DNA from 3 places in the Streptosporangium jomthongense genome. Region 2 is predicted to be linked to each of the others. Evidence: riboswitches for the same ligand, from Rfam matches in the RefSeq annotation. Region 2 holds a riboswitch; each other region holds the start of a gene.
The links. Region 2 has a riboswitch for S-adenosylmethionine ahead of ACFOYY_RS07520 (aminotransferase class V-fold PLP-dependent enzyme). Riboswitches for the same ligand answer to the same signal wherever they lie in the genome.

Region 1 (5,379 bases), on a different contig from region 2:
GCGCGAAGCACGATCCCGTGTAGCTCAATCGGCAGAGCAGCCGGCTGTTAACCGGCAGGTTATAGGTTCGAGTCCTATCGCGGGAGCCATCAGGAAGGCCCCGGGAGCACAGCTCCCGGGGCCTTCGCCGTTTCGTGTCCTATTTCGCGGACAAATCCCGGTGAATCACGGAAAATAGGGGGCGCATCGCCTCGTGTCCTTTCGCTCGCACTCGGTGACCGGGTCGTGGGCGCCGTACCGCAGTGGGATCACCGCCGGGCCGGAGACATCACGCGGGACATCACGCCGAGGGAACCGTGCCGCCCGGAACGGCATGCCGTACCCGTTAGACGTATACAGGTGGTTTTTCTGTGCCGACTTGGCCGAAACCCCGGCGCCAGACGCCGGCGAGGGAACAGGGAGCACGCGCGCAGGGCTATGCGGGGGCCCACCGGGACGACGGGAGGGCGCCGTGGCAGCCGCCTTCCCAACCGGTGGCCCCGCCGGTGGACGTGACGGCCGCCGAGGAGTTCCTGACGCTGTTCCACGAGGAGAACCCGGACGCGGGCCCTGTGAAGCCCAGGCTGCGCGAGGTGCGCGCCGAGATCGCCGCGACGGGGACCTACACCCACACGCCGAAGGAACTCGTCTTCGGCGCCCGGGTGGCCTGGCGCAACAGCGACAGGTGTATCGGGCGGTTGTACTGGAAGTCACTGCGGGTACGCGACCGGCGCCGGGTGAACACGGTCGAGGGGGTCGCCGTCGAGTGCGTCGACCATCTCCGTGAGGCCGTCTCCGACGGCCGGATCCGGCCGATGATCACGATCTTCGCCCAGGACCGGCCGGGGGCGCCGGGGCCGAGGATCTGGAACGAGCAGCTCATCCGTTACGCGGGGTACGCGATGGACGACGGTTCGGTCGTCGGCGATCCGCGCAACGCCGGGTTCACCACGATGGCCCGTAAACTCGGCTGGCCGGGCGGCCGGGGCACGCCCTTCGACGTGCTTCCCCTGGCGGTCTCGATGGGCGACGGGCCGCCTGTGCTGTCCACGATCCCCGGGGACGCGGTGCTAGAGGTGCCGCTGTCCCACCCGGCCTATCCGTGGTTCGAGCGGCTGGGGCTGCGCTGGCACGCCGTACCGGCGATCTCGAACATGTGCCTGGAGATCGGCGGGGTCTGCTACCGGGCCGCGCCGTTCAACGGCTGGTACATGGGGACCGAGATCGGGGCGCGCAATCTCGCGGACCCCGACCGCTACAACCTGGTGCCCCTGGTCGCCGCGCGGCTCGGCCTGGACACCCGTAACGAGCGTTCGCTGTGGCGCGACCACGCGCTGGTCGAGCTGAACGTGGCGGTCCTGTACTCCTTCGACAGGGCGGGGGTCACCATAACCGACCACCACGCCGAGTCCAGGCGCTTCCTGACGCACGTGGCGCGGGAGGAGAGCGCGGGCAGGATCTGCCCGGCCGACTGGAGCTGGATCGTCCCGCCCATCTCGGGGGCCGCGACCCCGGTCTTCCACCGGTACTACGACCAGGAGCGGCTCTCGCCGAACTTCGTCACCCACCCCGACTCCAGGGAGCGGTCGGCGGGCCGGTGGAGCCCGGGGCGGTGACGTCCTTCTCAGCGGTTCCCGGAGACCAGGGAGAGCCAGTGCGGAGGTGAGGCGAAGGGGGCCGTCCTGGCGGTGACGGCCTCCATCAGCGCGGCGGCCGAGGCGCGGGCGCCCTCCACGATCTCCCTGGGGTAGGCGTAGCGGACCTGGTGCTCCTCGAACTCGTCCTCGTCGTCCAGGAGCACCCGGCCGTCCTTGCGCATGCGGATCACGTCGAGGTCGAGGTCGACCATGGTCACCTCGTCGCCGTCCCAGCGCGGCACGGTCGAGACGTCACAGTAGATCTCGGCCTTGTACGGCGCCGCGTTGAAGGTGGCCGTCCACCAGGCGTCACGGGGGAAGAGGATCACGAACGGCTCGTCCCAGACGACGGGCGGCTCCTGCCCCCGCCTGCCGCTGCTGCCGGGCGGGCAGCCGACCCACACGCCGTGTTCGTCCTCGCCGAGGAGCAGGGCCGGGTGGTTCCAGTGCAGCGAGCCGTCGTACTTGCGGTAGACCACGCGGACGATCTCATGAGACATCCCCCGACTTTAAGGGTTGACAGAGATCTATGTATTTCCTACCGTCTAACTAGGTTAAGAGTGTCAGTGCAAAGCCCCGGCTCGCTGACCGGCAACCCTCGCACCGCGGCGGGGTGCCCCCGGGGAGGACCGGGTGGCACGGTCGGCGTGCCGCAAGCGCGGACCCGCACGGGTCACCGAGGCATGCCCTGGGAGTGTCACATGTCCGAGATCACACTCAACTACGCCAGCCCAGTGGACCTGGACACCCACGGCCGCTACCGGCCCGGTGGCAGGCCCGGCCCCCGCTACCCCTTCCAGGGACGGATCACCGCCGACGGCACCGGGGAGTTCCCCGCCGAGGCCGGGCGCTACCACCTCTACGTCGCGGCGGTCTGCCCCTACGCGCAGCGTACGGCGATCGTGCGTTCCCTCAAAGGGCTGCAGGACGTCGTCTCGCTGTCCTACGTGGACGACGAGCGGGACGGCAGGGGGTGGGCGTTCCGCGAGCGGCGCGGCGCCGACCCGGTCAACGGCTTCGCGACCCTCAGGCAGGTCTACGAGGCGACCGAACCCGGATTCGACGGACACGTCTCCGTGCCGGTGCTGTGGGACCAGTACGGGGGGCGCATCGTCAGCAACAACTTCCCGGACATCACCATCGACCTGGGCACACGCTTCGGCGGCGACCCCGAGGCCGACCTCTACCCCGAGGAACTGCGGCCCGAGATCGACGCGCTCAACGCGCGCGTCTACGAGTACGCCAACACCGCCGCGGGCCGGGTCTCCGCCGCCACGACCGAACCGGAGTACCACCGGGCGAGGAAGGCCGTGATCGGCTTCCTCGACGAACTCGACGCCAGGCTCGCCGGCCGCAGGTTCCTGTTCGGCTCCGCCGTCACCGAGTCCGACGTACGGCTCTGGCCCACCCTGGTCAGGTTCGACGTGAGCGACAACCCGTCGGCCAGGATCAGCGAGCGCCCGCTGACCGCCTTCCCCAACCTGTGGGACTACGCCAGGGACCTCTACCAGCACCCCGCCTTCCGCGAGAACACCGACCTCACCGTGCTCGCCTCCCCCACGGGGGAGACCGACCCGTGGCGGGTGCCGGTCGAGCCCGCCACCCCCGACTGGGACCTGCCCCATCGAAGAGCAGCGCTGTGACGGACCGTACGAGAGGGGAGTGGTCGGCGTGAGCGCCTCCATCGCGATCGTCGGCGCCGGGCCGACCGGCACCTGCCTGGTCGAGCGGATCTGCGCCAACGCCGCCGAACTGCTCAGCTGGCCGTCGCTCGACGTCCACGTGATCGACCCCTACCCGCCGGGCGGCGGCAGGGTCTGGCGCGAGCGGCAACCCGACCTGCTCTGGATGAACTCCGCCGCCGCCGACGTGACGCTCTTCACCGACGAGTCCGTCCGGTGCGTCGGCCCGATCCGCCCCGGCCCCTCGCTGGCCGAGTGGCTTGGCTGCGACCCCGGACGCTTCGTCCCCCGGCCCGTGCAGAACGCCTACCTCACCCACGCCTTCCGGCGAGCCGTGGACACCGCCCCCCGCGGTGTCCGGGTGCACGTGCACCGGACCCGGGCACTCGACCTGACCGACGTCCCGGGAGGCCAGGCCGTACTGCTTGAGGACGGGACGACCCTTGAGGTGGGCGCCGTGATCCTCGCGCAGGGACACGGCGACGTCACCCCGGCGGCGGAGGAACGCGGGCTGACGGCCCTGGCAAGGGAGAGCGGCCTGCGCTACCTGCCGACCGGCTACACCGCGGACCTCGACCTCGGCCTGGACCGGCTGCCCGCCGGCGAACCGGTGATCGTGCGCGGCCTGGGACTGGCCTTCGTCGACCTGATGGTGCTGCTCACCTCGGGAAGGGGCGGCCGGTTCGTCAGGGAACACGACGGGGAGCTCGTCTACCTGCCCAGCGGGCGGGAACCGCTGCTGCACGTGGGGTCACGGCGCGGTGTGCCGTACCACGCCAAGACCGCCTACCGCTTCCAGGGGCTCCGGCCGCCCGCGCCGCGCTTCCTGACGGCGGGGGCGCTGGGGGAGGGGCCGTGGAACTTCCGGCGGGACGTGTGGCCCCTGGCCGCCAAGGAACTCGCCTTCGCCTACTACCACGAACTCCTCAACAGCCATCCGAAACGGGTCAGGACCGGTTGGCCGGAGTTCGCCGAACGGTTCGCCGCAGAGGAATGGCGCAGCCCCGGGATGCGGCTGCTGATCCGCAAGGCCGTACCCCGGCACGCCGACCGGCTCGACCTGGACCGGCTCGACCGGCCGCTGGAGCGGATCCGCTTCGGCGACCAGGCGGGACTGCGGCGGTGGATGGACGGCTACATGGCCGCCGACCTGCAACGACGCTCCGACTCCGCGTACAGTGCCGACCACGCCCTGATCCTCGGATTACTGTCCGTCAACGGCGTCCTCGCCGAACGGGGAATCTCCGACCGGTGGTTCGAGGGCTTCTTCAGCTACGTCGCCAGCGGCCCGCCCGGCCCCCGGCTTGAGGAGCTCAAGGCCCTGGCCAGGGCGGGCGTGGTCACCTTCCTCGGCGCCGACGTCAGGGTCGAGCACCGCGGCGGGCGATGGGTCGCGCAGAGCCCCACCCTGCCCGGCGCCGTCACCGCCAGGTCCCTCGTCGAGGCCAGGCTGCCCGCACCCAGCGTGAGCCGCTCGACCGACCCGCTGATCTCCGCGCTGCGCGACCGCGGCGAGATCGACGAGTCGTCGGGCCTGCTGAGGGTACGGCCCGCCGACCGCCGCCTGCTCGACCGCCTCGACACCCCGCACCCCCGCAGGTTCGCCTTCGGCCCCTGGGTCGTCGGCGGACGGGTCACCGGCGGCTTCGCCAGACCCGGCCTCGACGCCCCGCTCTTCCGCCACGCCGACGCCCTGGCCCGGATCGTGCTGTCCGAGGCCGTCACCACCGAGATCAGACATGTCGCCTGAGGCGGCGCACGACTCCCCGAGGAGAAGGTAAGTGAAAGCGCAACGGGGCGTCCTGGCTCTGGCCGGGGTGCTGACGCTCGCCGCGTGCGGAACCGAGACCGGGGCCGCGAACCCGGCCTCAGGCGGCGGCACCGAGGGGGACTCGCTGGTGTGGGCGATCGAGACGCAGCCCATCACGTTCAACCCCCAGCAGTGGGGCCAGAACAAGGCCAGGCTGCTGGTGCACAACCAGTTCGACGCGCTCGTCGCCAGGGGTAGGGACGGTGAGTTCCTGCCGTGGCTGGCCACCTCGTGGGAGGTCTCCAAGGACGGCCTCACCTACACCTTCAAG
Region 2 (5,379 bases):
CATCACGGGCAGCAGGGCGACCAGCATCAGGTAGACGCCGATGAACCACAGCGGGCTCAGCACCAGGAGCACGGCCCGGCCGATCCACGGCACGTCGAAGATCAACCAGATGACCCCGCCGAAGGCGAGCCACGCGAAGGACAGCGCCAGCGCCGGGATCGCCAGGGCCCGGATGCGCCGCCACACGAAGGCGCCGATGCCGACCCCGCGTTCACAGGCGCGGTTCCACGACATCAGGTGGACGTATCCGCCCACGTAGAAGAAGAGCGGCAGCACCTGGAAGAGCCAGGTGAGGATCCACAACCCCGAGGTGAAACCGAGCGGGCTGGTCGGGGAGGGGCCGGCCGGCCCCCACTGCAGGATCGTGAACGCCCAGTGCCAGACCACGACGACGATCAGGCTGACCGCGCGGAGCCAGTCGATGTACTTGTCCCGCTTCGGGCCTCCGATGCGGGAAGCGGCGTCCACGCGCTCGCTCATGTCCCCCCTTCCGCGCTCCGGGTCACTTGTCGATGTCACCGACCACGAAGAACATCGACCCCAGGATGGCCACCATGTCGGAAACCAGATGTCCAGGCAACATCTCTCTCAGCACCTGGACGTTGTTGTAGGAGGCGGACCGGAGCTTCAGCCGCCAGGGGGTCTTCTCGCCACGAGAGACCAGATAGTAGCCGTTGATGCCGAGTGGATTCTCCGTCCAGGCGTAGACGTGGCCCTCGGGGACCTTCAGCACCTTGGGCAGACGCTGGTTGATCGGCCCCCTCGGCAGGGACCGCAGCCGCTCCACACAGACGTCGGCCAGGTCGAGGGAGACGCGGACCTGTTCGAGCAGCACCTCGAAGCGGGCGTTGCAGTCTCCCGCGGAACGGGTCACGACCTTGACCGGCAGTTCGCCGTAGGCGAGGTAGGGGTCGTCCCTGCGCAGGTCGAGGCCGACGCCGGAGGCACGGGCGATGGGGCCGCTGACGCCGTACTGCATGATCGTCTCGCGGTCGAGCACCCCGACGCCGACCGTGCGGGCCAGGAAGATCTCGTTCCCACTGATCAGGGCCTCGATGTCGGGCAGGCGGCGCCGTACGTCGGCGACGGCCAGGGTCACCCGGTCGAGCCAGCCGTACGGCAGGTCCTCCTTGAGGCCGCCGACCCGGTTGAACATGTAGTGCATCCGGCCGCCGGAGATCTCCTCCATCACGGCCTGGAGGGTCTCGCGCTCGCGGAAGGCGTAGAAGACGGGGGTGATCGCGCCCAGTTCGAGGGGGTAGGAGCCGAGGAACATCAGGTGGCTGAGCACCCGGTTCAGCTCGGCCATCAGGGTGCGCGCCCACACGGCCCTGACGGGGACCTCCATGCCGAGCATCCGCTCGACCGCGAGCACGACGCCCAGCTCGTTGGCGAACGCCGACAGCCAGTCGTGCCGGTTGGCCAGCACGATGATCTGCCGGTAGTCCCTGACCTCGAACAGTTTCTCCGCGCCCCGGTGCATGTAGCCGACGATCGGCTCGGCGGCGCTGATCCGTTCGCCGTCCAGCGTCAGGCGCAGGCGTAGCACGCCGTGGGTCGAGGGGTGCTGCGGGCCGATGTTCAGGACCATGTCCTCGGTGGCCAGCTCCTTGCCGGCCGCCGCCGCTCCCGCGACGGCGTCGGCTCCGGCCCCGATCCCCACGTTCACTTCCCGGGGCTCAGTCATAGCCCCATGCTGTCACGTCAGCGGCGCGTGACGAGATCCCGCAGGGCCTCGACGAGACGGTCGACGTGCTCGGTGGTGCTGCCGACGCCGATGGAGGCGCGCACCGCGGAGGCGGTGACGTCGTCGCAGCCGCCGTCCTTGGCGCCGAGCAGGTGCCTGACGAAGGGGTGGGCGCAGAACTTGCCGTCCCGCACGCCGATGCCGTACTCGCCGGACAGCGTCTCGGCCACCTCACGGGCGGTGAAGCCGTCCACGACGAAGGAGACGATGCCGACGCGGGCGTGGTCGGGGCCCCACAGGGACAGCTCGTGCACACCCTCGATCCCGGCCAGACCGGTGCGCAGGCGGGCCAGCAGACGCTCCTCCTCGCGCACCAGCACGTCCCAGCCGGTCGCGCTCAGCGCGTCGCAGGCGGCGGCCAGCGCGATGGCGCCCAGCACGTTCGGCGTGCCCGCCTCGTGACGGGCCTCGGGGTCGTCGTGCCAGTCGGTCGTCTCGTCCTCGACGGCCCTGACGGCCCCGCCGCCCCGGAGGTACGGCTCGGCGACCGAGAGCCAGTCGGAGCGGCCGATCAGCGCGCCGGTGCCGAACGGGGCGTAGAGCTTGTGACCGGAGAAGACCACGTAGTCCAAGTCGAGCGCGGTCAGGTTGAGGCGGCGGTGCGGGACGAGCTGGGCGGCGTCGACCAGGACGCGGGCGCCGTGGCGGTGGGCGATGTGGGCCAGCGCGGCGATCGGCCACAGCTCGCCGGTCACGTTGGAGGCGGCGGTGACGACCAGCAGCTTGGGGCCGTCGATCGCGGCCAGCGCGTCGTCGGCGGCGCGGACGGCCTCACCGGGGAAGGCCGGGGCGGGCAGCCGTACGACGTCGGCCCAGGGCAGGAGCGAGGCGTGGTGCTCGGTCTCGAAGACCACCACGGTGGTCCCGGCGGGCAGGCTGCGGGCCAGCAGGTTGGTGGCGTCGGTGGTGTTCCTCGTGAAGATCACCGCGTCATCGGGGCGGGCCCCGACGAAGGCCCGCACGGTGTGCCTGGCCTGCTCGTAGCGGGCGGTGGTCAGCTGGGAGGCGTATCCGGCGCCGCGGTGGACGCTGGAGTAGGCCGGGAGCGCGGCGGCGACGGCGGCGCTCACCGGCTCAAGACAGGGGGCGCTGGCGGCGTAGTCGAGGTTGGCGTACGGCACCAGCCTGCCGCCCCTGACGGGCACCTCAAGGTCGGCGCCGAGGACCGCGGGGATCGGCCGGTCGTCGGGGACACGGGTCGCCGGGACGGTCACGGTCTCGGCGGCGGCGGCGGAGGTGAAGATCGTCAGTGCGGACACGCCAAAGCTCCTTGGAGGTCATCGGACCCCAAGCCATGGCCTTGGTGCTGGAGCCCGCGCTTGCCCGGCACACCTCGTGCCGGACCAGGTCCTCACCCGGGGCACCCCGCCGCGGACGCGAGGGTTGCCGGCCAGCTAGCCGGGGCTTGTCGCTGGCACTCATGACCTACGAACCGGACTATACCCACACAGAGGCGGTGCTTGGCAAGTCTGCGGGAAGGGGTCCGGAGGGCTGGAGTTTCGGCGGTGATCCTGAGGAACTTCCGGTTCTGTCCGATCGTCTGGAGCTGTGACCGTGAACGCCCGTCAGGTCACGCGCCGCGCGCGGGCGGCGCTCTCCCCACCGAAACTGGAGGACCCGATGGACTGGGTGGCCGACCCGGCGAGCTGGATAGGTCTGCTCACGCTGATCGCTCTGGAGATCGTGCTGGGCATCGACAACATCATCTTCATCTCGATCCTGGCGGGGAAACTCCCGCCGGAACAGCGTGACAACGCCCGCAGACTGGGCCTGCTCGCCGCCCTGGTCAGCCGCCTGGCGCTGCTGCTCGCCCTGTCCTGGGTGGTACGGCTCACCGCCCCGCTCTTTGAGATCTTCGGGCACGAGATATCGGGACGCGACCTGATCCTGATCCTCGGCGGGCTGTTCCTGCTGGTCAAGAGCGTTCACGAGATCCACGGCCACACCGAGAACGGCGAGGACCACTCCGGCGGCCGGAAGGCGGCGGCCTCCTTCGGCATGGTGATCCTGCAGATCATGGTGCTGGACATCGTCTTCTCCCTCGACTCGGTGATCACCGCGGTCGGCATGGTCGACGAGCTGGCCATCATGGTCATCGCGGTCATCGTCGCGGTCGTGGTGATGCTCTTCGCCTCGGGGCCGATCAGCCGTTTCGTGGACAAGCACCCGACGATCAAGATGCTGGCGCTGTCGTTCCTGGTGCTGATCGGCGTCGTGCTGCTCGCGGAGGGTTTCGGACAGCACATCTCCAAGGGCTACATCTACTTCGCGATGGCGTTCTCGCTGGTGGTCGAGCTGCTCAACATCCGGGCCCGCCGTCGTTCCCGGGCCGTCGAGAAGACTCCGGAGCCCTAGCATGGGTTTGTGCGTTTTGACCCATGGAGTCCGGAATTCGTCGCCTACCCCTATGACGCCTACGCCGAGCTGAGACAGCGGCCGGTCACCTTCTTCGAGCCGACGGGCCAGTGGCTGGTCGCCCGGCACGCCGACGTCAACGCGTTGCTGCGCGACCGGAGACTCGGCCGGTCCTACCTGCACGTGGCCACGCACGCCGAGTTCGGCAGGCCGGAGGAGCCGCCCTTCCTCGACCCGTTCTGGCGGGTGGTCAGGGCCGGGATGCTCGACGTCGAGCCGCCTGTCCACACCCGCCTGCGCCGCCTGGTCTCCCGGGCGTTCACCCCGCGGATGGTCGAGGCGCTGCGGCCCAAGGTCGCCTCGATCGCCACGGGGCTGGTCGAGGACTTCGTGGCACGTGGCGGCGGCGACCTCATCGCGGAGGTCGCCGAACCGCTCCCGGTGACCGTGATCGCCGAGATGCTCGGCGTCCCCGAGGCGGACCGGCACCTGCTGCGGCCCTGGTCGGCCGACATCTGCGGGATGTATGAGCTCAACCCGTCGCCCGAGACGCAGCGCACCGCCGTACGGGCGGCGGAGGAGTTCTCCGGCTACCTGTCGGAGCTGGCCCGCGCCCGCCGGGCGAACCCCGGCGACGACCTGATCAGCGCCCTGGCCCTGGTCGCCGACGGCGGTGACACCCTGACCGAGGAGGAACTGGTCGGCACCTGTGTGCTGCTGCTCAACGCGGGTCACGAGGCGACCGTCAACGTCACCGGAATCGGCTGGTGGTCGCTGTTCCGCAACCCGGCCGAGCTGGAACGGCTGCGCGCCGACCACGGCCTGCTGCCCACGGCGATCGAGGAGCTGATGCGTTGGGACACCCCGCTGCAGATGTTCGAGCGCTGGGTCCTTGAGGACATCTCGGTCGGCGGGGTGAACATCCCGCGTGGCGCGGAGGTGGCGTTGCTGTTCGGATCGGCCAACCGGGACCCCGAGGTGTTCGCCGACCCCGACCGCCTCGACCTCGGCCGTACGGAGAACCCACACATCTCCTTCGGCGCGGGCATCCACTTCTGTCTGGGCGCCCCGCTGGCCAGGATCGAGCTGGCCGAGTCGTTCGGCGCCCTGCTGCGCCTGGCTCCCCGGATGGAACTCGCCACCGAGCCCACCTGGAACCCCGGCTACGTCATCCGGGGCCTGACGGCTCTGGAGACACGGGTCTGAGGCCTCACGCGGCCCCCGGGCGCCCGCCTGACAACAGGCGCTCGGCGGGCCGCTCGACGAGGCGGTGCAGC
Region 3 (5,379 bases), on a different contig from region 2:
GTCGAAGCGCATGCCCTCGGTGAGCTCAAGCTCAAGGCCGAAGGTGTTGCTCTCCTCGACGGTGATGACGCCTTCCTTGCCGACCTTGTCCATCGCCTCGGCGATCATCTCGCCGATCTGCGGGTCACCCGCGGAGATGGAGGCCGTGGAGGCGATCTGCGCCTTCGTCTCCACGTCCTTGGCCAGCTTGGAGAGCTCCTCGGAGACACGCTCGACGGCGGCCTCGATGCCCTTCTTCAGGGACATGGGGTTGGCGCCCGCGGCTACGTTGCGCAGGCCCTCGCGGACCAGCGCCTGAGCAAGCACGGTGGCCGTGGTGGTGCCGTCACCCGCGACATCGTCGGTCTTCTTGGCGACTTCCTTTACGAGCTCGGCCCCGATCTTCTCCCACGGGTCCTCAAGCTCGATCTCCTTGGCGATGGAGACACCGTCGTTGGTGATCGTGGGGGCGCCCCACTTCTTCTCCAGCACGACGTTGCGGCCCTTGGGGCCGAGGGTCACCTTGACAGCGTCCGCGAGCTGGTTCATGCCACGCTCGAGACCGCGCCTGGCGTCCTCGTCAAACGAGATCATCTTGGCTGCCATACGGCTAGACCTCCCAAACACAGGGTGGCTTGCACCAGACCGAGGCGACGCCCGCGACGGCATACGGGCCCGCGACTCCGTTCGGCGGGCCCCATCGTCTCGATCCAGGTTTGGCACTCTCCAATGAGGAGTGCTAACCACTGTTTAGCACTCTCCCCCGACGAGTGCAAGCCAAGGACCTTTGACCTGAGTGTCAGCTTAGGCGAAGGCCCGGCCCGCCGATGGGAGCGACGAGCCGGGCCGACATGCCGAGGGCGATCCGCGCGAACTGCGCTGCCGCGGGATGCGCCAGCGGGTTCCCGACGAGCTGACGGAGGACGAGATCAGACCGTCCGGACCGATTCCGCCTGAGGTCCCTTCTGTCCCTGCGTGATCTCGAACTCGACCCTCTGGCCCTGTTCGAGCGCACGGTAGCCATCCATCATGATCGCGGAGTAATGGACGAAAACATCCTTACCACCGTCTACCGCGATGAAGCCGTAGCCCTTGTCCGCGTTGAACCATTTGACGGTGCCTTGCGCCACTTCCGACTCCTCTTACTGGGCTTGAGGACGTCGCCCATTCCTCTCGCGAGGTCCTCAATCTCCGAGGCGGAGACATCGCCTACGTCGATCGCCCTCGACCATACCTGTGAGAGCCCGTGGGGCAACAGAGTCAACCAGCAAACTACCGCTTTACGGACGCATTCAACACGCCAACATAGTTTTGCTATCACTACTAGTTAGTTAAATATTACATTATGTCTTCGCACAAAAATGTGAGCTTGCATCACAAAAGACGACACCCGCACGCGGCCAGGCCGGTGCGGGTGTCGTGAGGGTGTTCTAGGGGCGCCGTTCCATGACAGTGGACGACATCGGGCCCCGGGAGGCCGCCCAGGGCCCGCCCAGGGCCCCGCGCGGCCTCCGCCGGGATCAGCCTCCGGCGACCGCCGGAATGATGGAGACCTGAACGCCGGACGGCGTCACCGTGTCGAGGTTGTCGGCGAAACGGACATCCTCATCACCGACATAGACGTTCACAAAACGGCGAATCTTGCCCGTTTCATCGAGAATACGGGCACCGATCCCGGGGAAGTCGGCGTCGAGCTTCTGCAGAACCTCACGCAGGGTCCCGCCCTCGCCGTTCACCTCGGCCGCGCCGCCGGTGTACGTACGGAGAATCGTCGGAATCCGTACAGAAACACTCATAATTCAGTACCTTTCAGAGCTCTAGGCGACGACAGCGCGGAACGCGTCGAGTGAGGGCCGGATGACAGCGGTGGGACGTGCCTGGTCAGCGACCGCGTCAAGGGTCTTCAGGCCGTCACCTGTGTTGAGGACCACGGTCTCCGCGTCGGGGTCGAGCCGACCCGACTCGACCAGCTTGCGCAGCACCCCGACGGTGACACCGCCCGCCGTCTCGGCGAAGATGCCCTCCGTCCTGGCGAGCAGGCGGATGGCGTCCACGATCTCGGGGTCGGTGACGTCCTCGACCCCGCCGCCGGTGCGCCTGGCGATGTCGAGCACGTAGGGCCCGTCAGCCGGGTTGCCGATGGCCAGCGACTTGGCGATCGTGTCGGGCTTGACGGGGCGGATCACGTCGTGGCCCGCCTTGTAGGCCGCGGAGACCGGGGAGCACCCCTCGGCCTGGGCGCCGAAGATCTTGTACGGCGTGTCCTCGACGAGACCGAGGGCGATCAGCTCCTTGAACGCCTTGTCGATCTTCGTGAGCTGGGAGCCGGAGGCGACCGGGATGACGATCTGGTCGGGGATCCGCCAGCCGAGCTGCTCGGCGATCTCGTAGGCCAGGGTCTTGGAGCCCTCGGCGTAGTAGGGCCTGAGGTTGACGTTGACGAAGCCCCACTTGTCGCCGAGCTCGTCACCGATGAGCTCGGAGCAGAAGCGGTTGACGTCGTCGTAGGTGCCGTCGATGCCGATCAGCTTGCCGCCGTACACGGAGGCCATGACGATCTTGCCCTGTTCGAGGTCGGCGGGGATGAACACGCAGGCGTCGAGCCCGGTCCTGGCGGCGGCGGAGGTCACCGCGCCCGCCAGGTTGCCGGTCGAGGAGCAGGACAGGGTGTGGAAGCCGAAGTTCCTGGCCGCCTCGACGGCGATGGCGACCACGCGGTCCTTGAAGGAGTGCGTGGGGTTGCCCGAGTCGTCCTTCACGTGCAGCGAGCGCAGGCCCAGCTCACGCGCCAGGTTGTCGGCCTTGACGAGCCTGGTCCAGCCGGGCTCGGTGTTGGGCTTGGAGGCGACGTCCGCCGGGACGGGCAGGAGGGAGCGGTAGCGCCAGATGTTGGCCGGCCCCTGCGAGATCTGTTCCCGGGTGACGTTCCCGAAGTCGTAGGCGATCTCAAGGGGCCCGAAACACTCGATACAGGCGAAGCTGGGACCGAGGTCGTAGCGGGCACCACACTCACGACAGGAGAGAGCGACGGCGGGACCGAAGTCAAGAGCGGTGGTGGTTGCGGTGTTCGCGAGCGCCATGAAGCGAGGCCTTTCCCTCATCTTCGTCTGCGACCACCCTGGTCACAGACCGGAATTGGCACCTGTCCCGGTCGACCCCTCGCCAGATCGCGAGTCTTGAACCGGGAGGGTTGCCGGGGCTTCGCAGGGCCGGTCCCTCCACCCCTCTGGATGAGCAATGTTCAGTTGTGGACCTGACATGCAGGTCTCAAGCACTCTACCTCGCCTTGTGCCCCTCCTGACCAGTTGTCTCACCAAACGAGATGAAGTGTGTCATTAACCGGACAAACCTCAGAAGCCGTAGGCGTCGCCGAGCGCTCCCTGGACGTACTTGCGGGCCTGGTGGATGCGCGACTTGGCGGTGCCGAGGGGGATGCCGAGCTGCTCGGCGACCTCGTTGTAGTCGAGCTGGCAGATGTCGCGCAGCACCAGCGCCTGGGCCAGGTCGGGCTTGTCCGCCTCAAGGGCCTCCATCGCGTCGAGCAGGTCGAGGCGGGAGCCCGCGATCACACTCACCCTGGCGACGTCGGGCTTGTTGTGCAGCGGCAACTCCTCCGAGCTCTGCTCGGCGGAACGCCGTTTGAGCGAGCGGTAGGTGGTGCGCGCGCAGTTGGCGGTCACGATGTGCAGCCACGTGCTGAACCGCGCCCGCCCCTCGAACCTGGCGATGTTGCGGGCCACGGCGAGCAGGGTGTCCTGACAGGCCTCCTCGGCGTCCTGCCGGTAGGGGAGGATCCGCCCGCAGTGCCGTAGCACCTCGGGCTCGATCCGCTTCAGCAGTTCGCCCAGTGCCCGGTGGTCGCCTCCGGCGGCCGCACGGGCAAGTTCCTCGGTCGTCTCGTCCAGCGCCATCACGGGTTCCCATCAACGGTCACGGTCGCTCGACATCCTATGGTCGCCGGTTATCGTTTGGTTAACCTTCGGGACAAGCCACGTCCTCCCGGGCGAGGAGGTCAGATGAGTGGGATTTTGGTGGCCTCGAACCGCGGCCCGGTCTCCTTCACCATGTCGGAGGGCGGCGCGCTGAGCATGCGCAGGGGTGGCGGCGGCCTGGTCTCCGGCCTGTCCGAGGTGTCCAAGGAGCTCGACGTCCTGTGGGTCTGCGCCGCCCTGTCCGACGGCGACCGCGGTGCCGTACGGCTCGCTCCCGGGGGGCGGCTCGACCAGGCGGGATACGAGACCGGGGCGCTGCGGATGCTCGACATCCCCCCGGCGACCTTCCAGCGGGCCTACAACGCGGTCGCCAACTCGACCCTGTGGTTCGTCCACCACCTGCTCTACGACACCCCGAACAGGCCGCACTTCGACGCCAGGTTCGGCAGGGAGTGGGAGTCCTACCAGGCCTACAACGAGGCGTTCGCGATGGCGCTGGCCGAGGAGGCCTCGCACGGCGCCAAGGTCATGGTGCAGGACTACCACCTGGCCCTGGTCCCGGCGATGCTCAGGAGCGAACGGCCCGACCTGCGCGTCTCCCACTTCTCCCACACGCCCTGGGCCCCTCCCGAGTACTTCGGTCTGCTGCCCGACGAGGTCGCCGCCGAGTTGCTTGAGGGCATCCTGGGCGCCGACCAGGCGGGTTTCCTGACCGACCGCTGGGCCGGGGCCTTCATGGACTGCTGCGAGAGCGTCCTGGACGCGCGGGTCGAGCGCGCGGGCCGTACGGTGACCCACGCGGGCCGGACCACCCGGATCGGCGTGCACGGCCTGGGTGTGGACGGCCGGGCGCTGTGGGAACGCGCCCGCGAGCCCGACGTCGAGTCCCACATGGCCGCCCTGCGCGAGCTGGTCGGCGACCGCAGGCTGATCGTGCGCATCGACAGGACCGAGCTGTCGAAGAACATCGTCAGGGGCCTGATCGCCTACCGGGAGTTCCTCGCGGCGCACCCCGAGTGGCACGGCAGGGTCGTGCACCTGGCCTTCGCCTACCCCTCCCGCCACGACCTGCCCGAATACCGTGAGTACACCGCGGCGGTGCAGCGTTGCGCCTCGGAGATCGAGGACGAGTACGCCACCGAGGACTGGGATCCGCTGATCCTCAACGTCCAGGACGACTATCCCCGGTCGCTGGCCGCCTACCGGCTGGCCGACGTGATGCTGGTCAACCCGATCCGCGACGGGATGAACCTGGTGGCCAAGGAGGGGCCGGTGCTGTCCCCGAACAGCGCTCTGGTCCTGTCGCGCGAGGCGGGGGCCGCGGCCGAGCTGGGCGCGGACGCGCTGCTGGTGAACCCCTACGACGTCTCGGCCACGGCGCGGGCCATCCACGAGGGCCTCGTCATGCCCGAGCACGAGCGCGCCGTCCGGGGGGACAGGCTGGCCCGTCTGGCGACCGCCCTTCCCC

Region 1: another riboswitch for S-adenosylmethionine. It lies ahead of ACFOYY_RS16330 (glutathione S-transferase C-terminal domain-containing protein); the one in region 2 lies ahead of ACFOYY_RS07520 (aminotransferase class V-fold PLP-dependent enzyme).
Region 3: another riboswitch for S-adenosylmethionine. It lies ahead of thrC (threonine synthase); the one in region 2 lies ahead of ACFOYY_RS07520 (aminotransferase class V-fold PLP-dependent enzyme).

The regions. Positions count from the first base shown of each region.
Region 1 is NZ_JBHSBC010000014.1:346,464-351,842, forward strand. Features, by position in the region: tRNA gene ACFOYY_RS16315 (tRNA-Asn) at 14-89, shown strand; gene ACFOYY_RS16320 (nitric oxide synthase oxygenase) at 486-1,595, shown strand; gene ACFOYY_RS16325 (DUF402 domain-containing protein) at 1,604-2,116, opposite strand; SAM riboswitch class IV at 2,169-2,281, shown strand; gene ACFOYY_RS16330 (glutathione S-transferase C-terminal domain-containing protein) at 2,318-3,259, shown strand; gene ACFOYY_RS16335 (FAD/NAD(P)-binding protein) at 3,288-5,048, shown strand; gene ACFOYY_RS16340 (ABC transporter substrate-binding protein) at 5,080-5,379, shown strand, end outside.
Region 2 is NZ_JBHSBC010000005.1:20,109-25,487, reverse strand. Features, by position in the region: gene ACFOYY_RS07530 (acyltransferase family protein) at 1-480, opposite strand, end outside; gene ACFOYY_RS07525 (NADH-quinone oxidoreductase subunit D) at 503-1,687, opposite strand; gene ACFOYY_RS07520 (aminotransferase class V-fold PLP-dependent enzyme) at 1,705-3,006, opposite strand; SAM riboswitch class IV at 3,058-3,173, opposite strand; gene ACFOYY_RS07515 (TerC family protein) at 3,302-4,102, shown strand; gene ACFOYY_RS07510 (cytochrome P450) at 4,112-5,308, shown strand; gene ACFOYY_RS07505 (acyltransferase family protein) at 5,313-5,379, opposite strand, start outside.
Region 3 is NZ_JBHSBC010000048.1:187,294-192,672, forward strand. Features, by position in the region: gene groL (chaperonin GroEL) at 1-585, opposite strand, end outside; gene ACFOYY_RS36690 (cold-shock protein) at 909-1,109, opposite strand; gene ACFOYY_RS36695 (MoaD/ThiS family protein) at 1,500-1,775, opposite strand; gene thrC (threonine synthase) at 1,797-3,059, opposite strand; SAM riboswitch class I at 3,074-3,216, opposite strand; gene ACFOYY_RS36705 (RNA polymerase sigma factor) at 3,330-3,890, opposite strand; gene ACFOYY_RS36710 (alpha,alpha-trehalose-phosphate synthase (UDP-forming)) at 3,996-5,379, shown strand, end outside.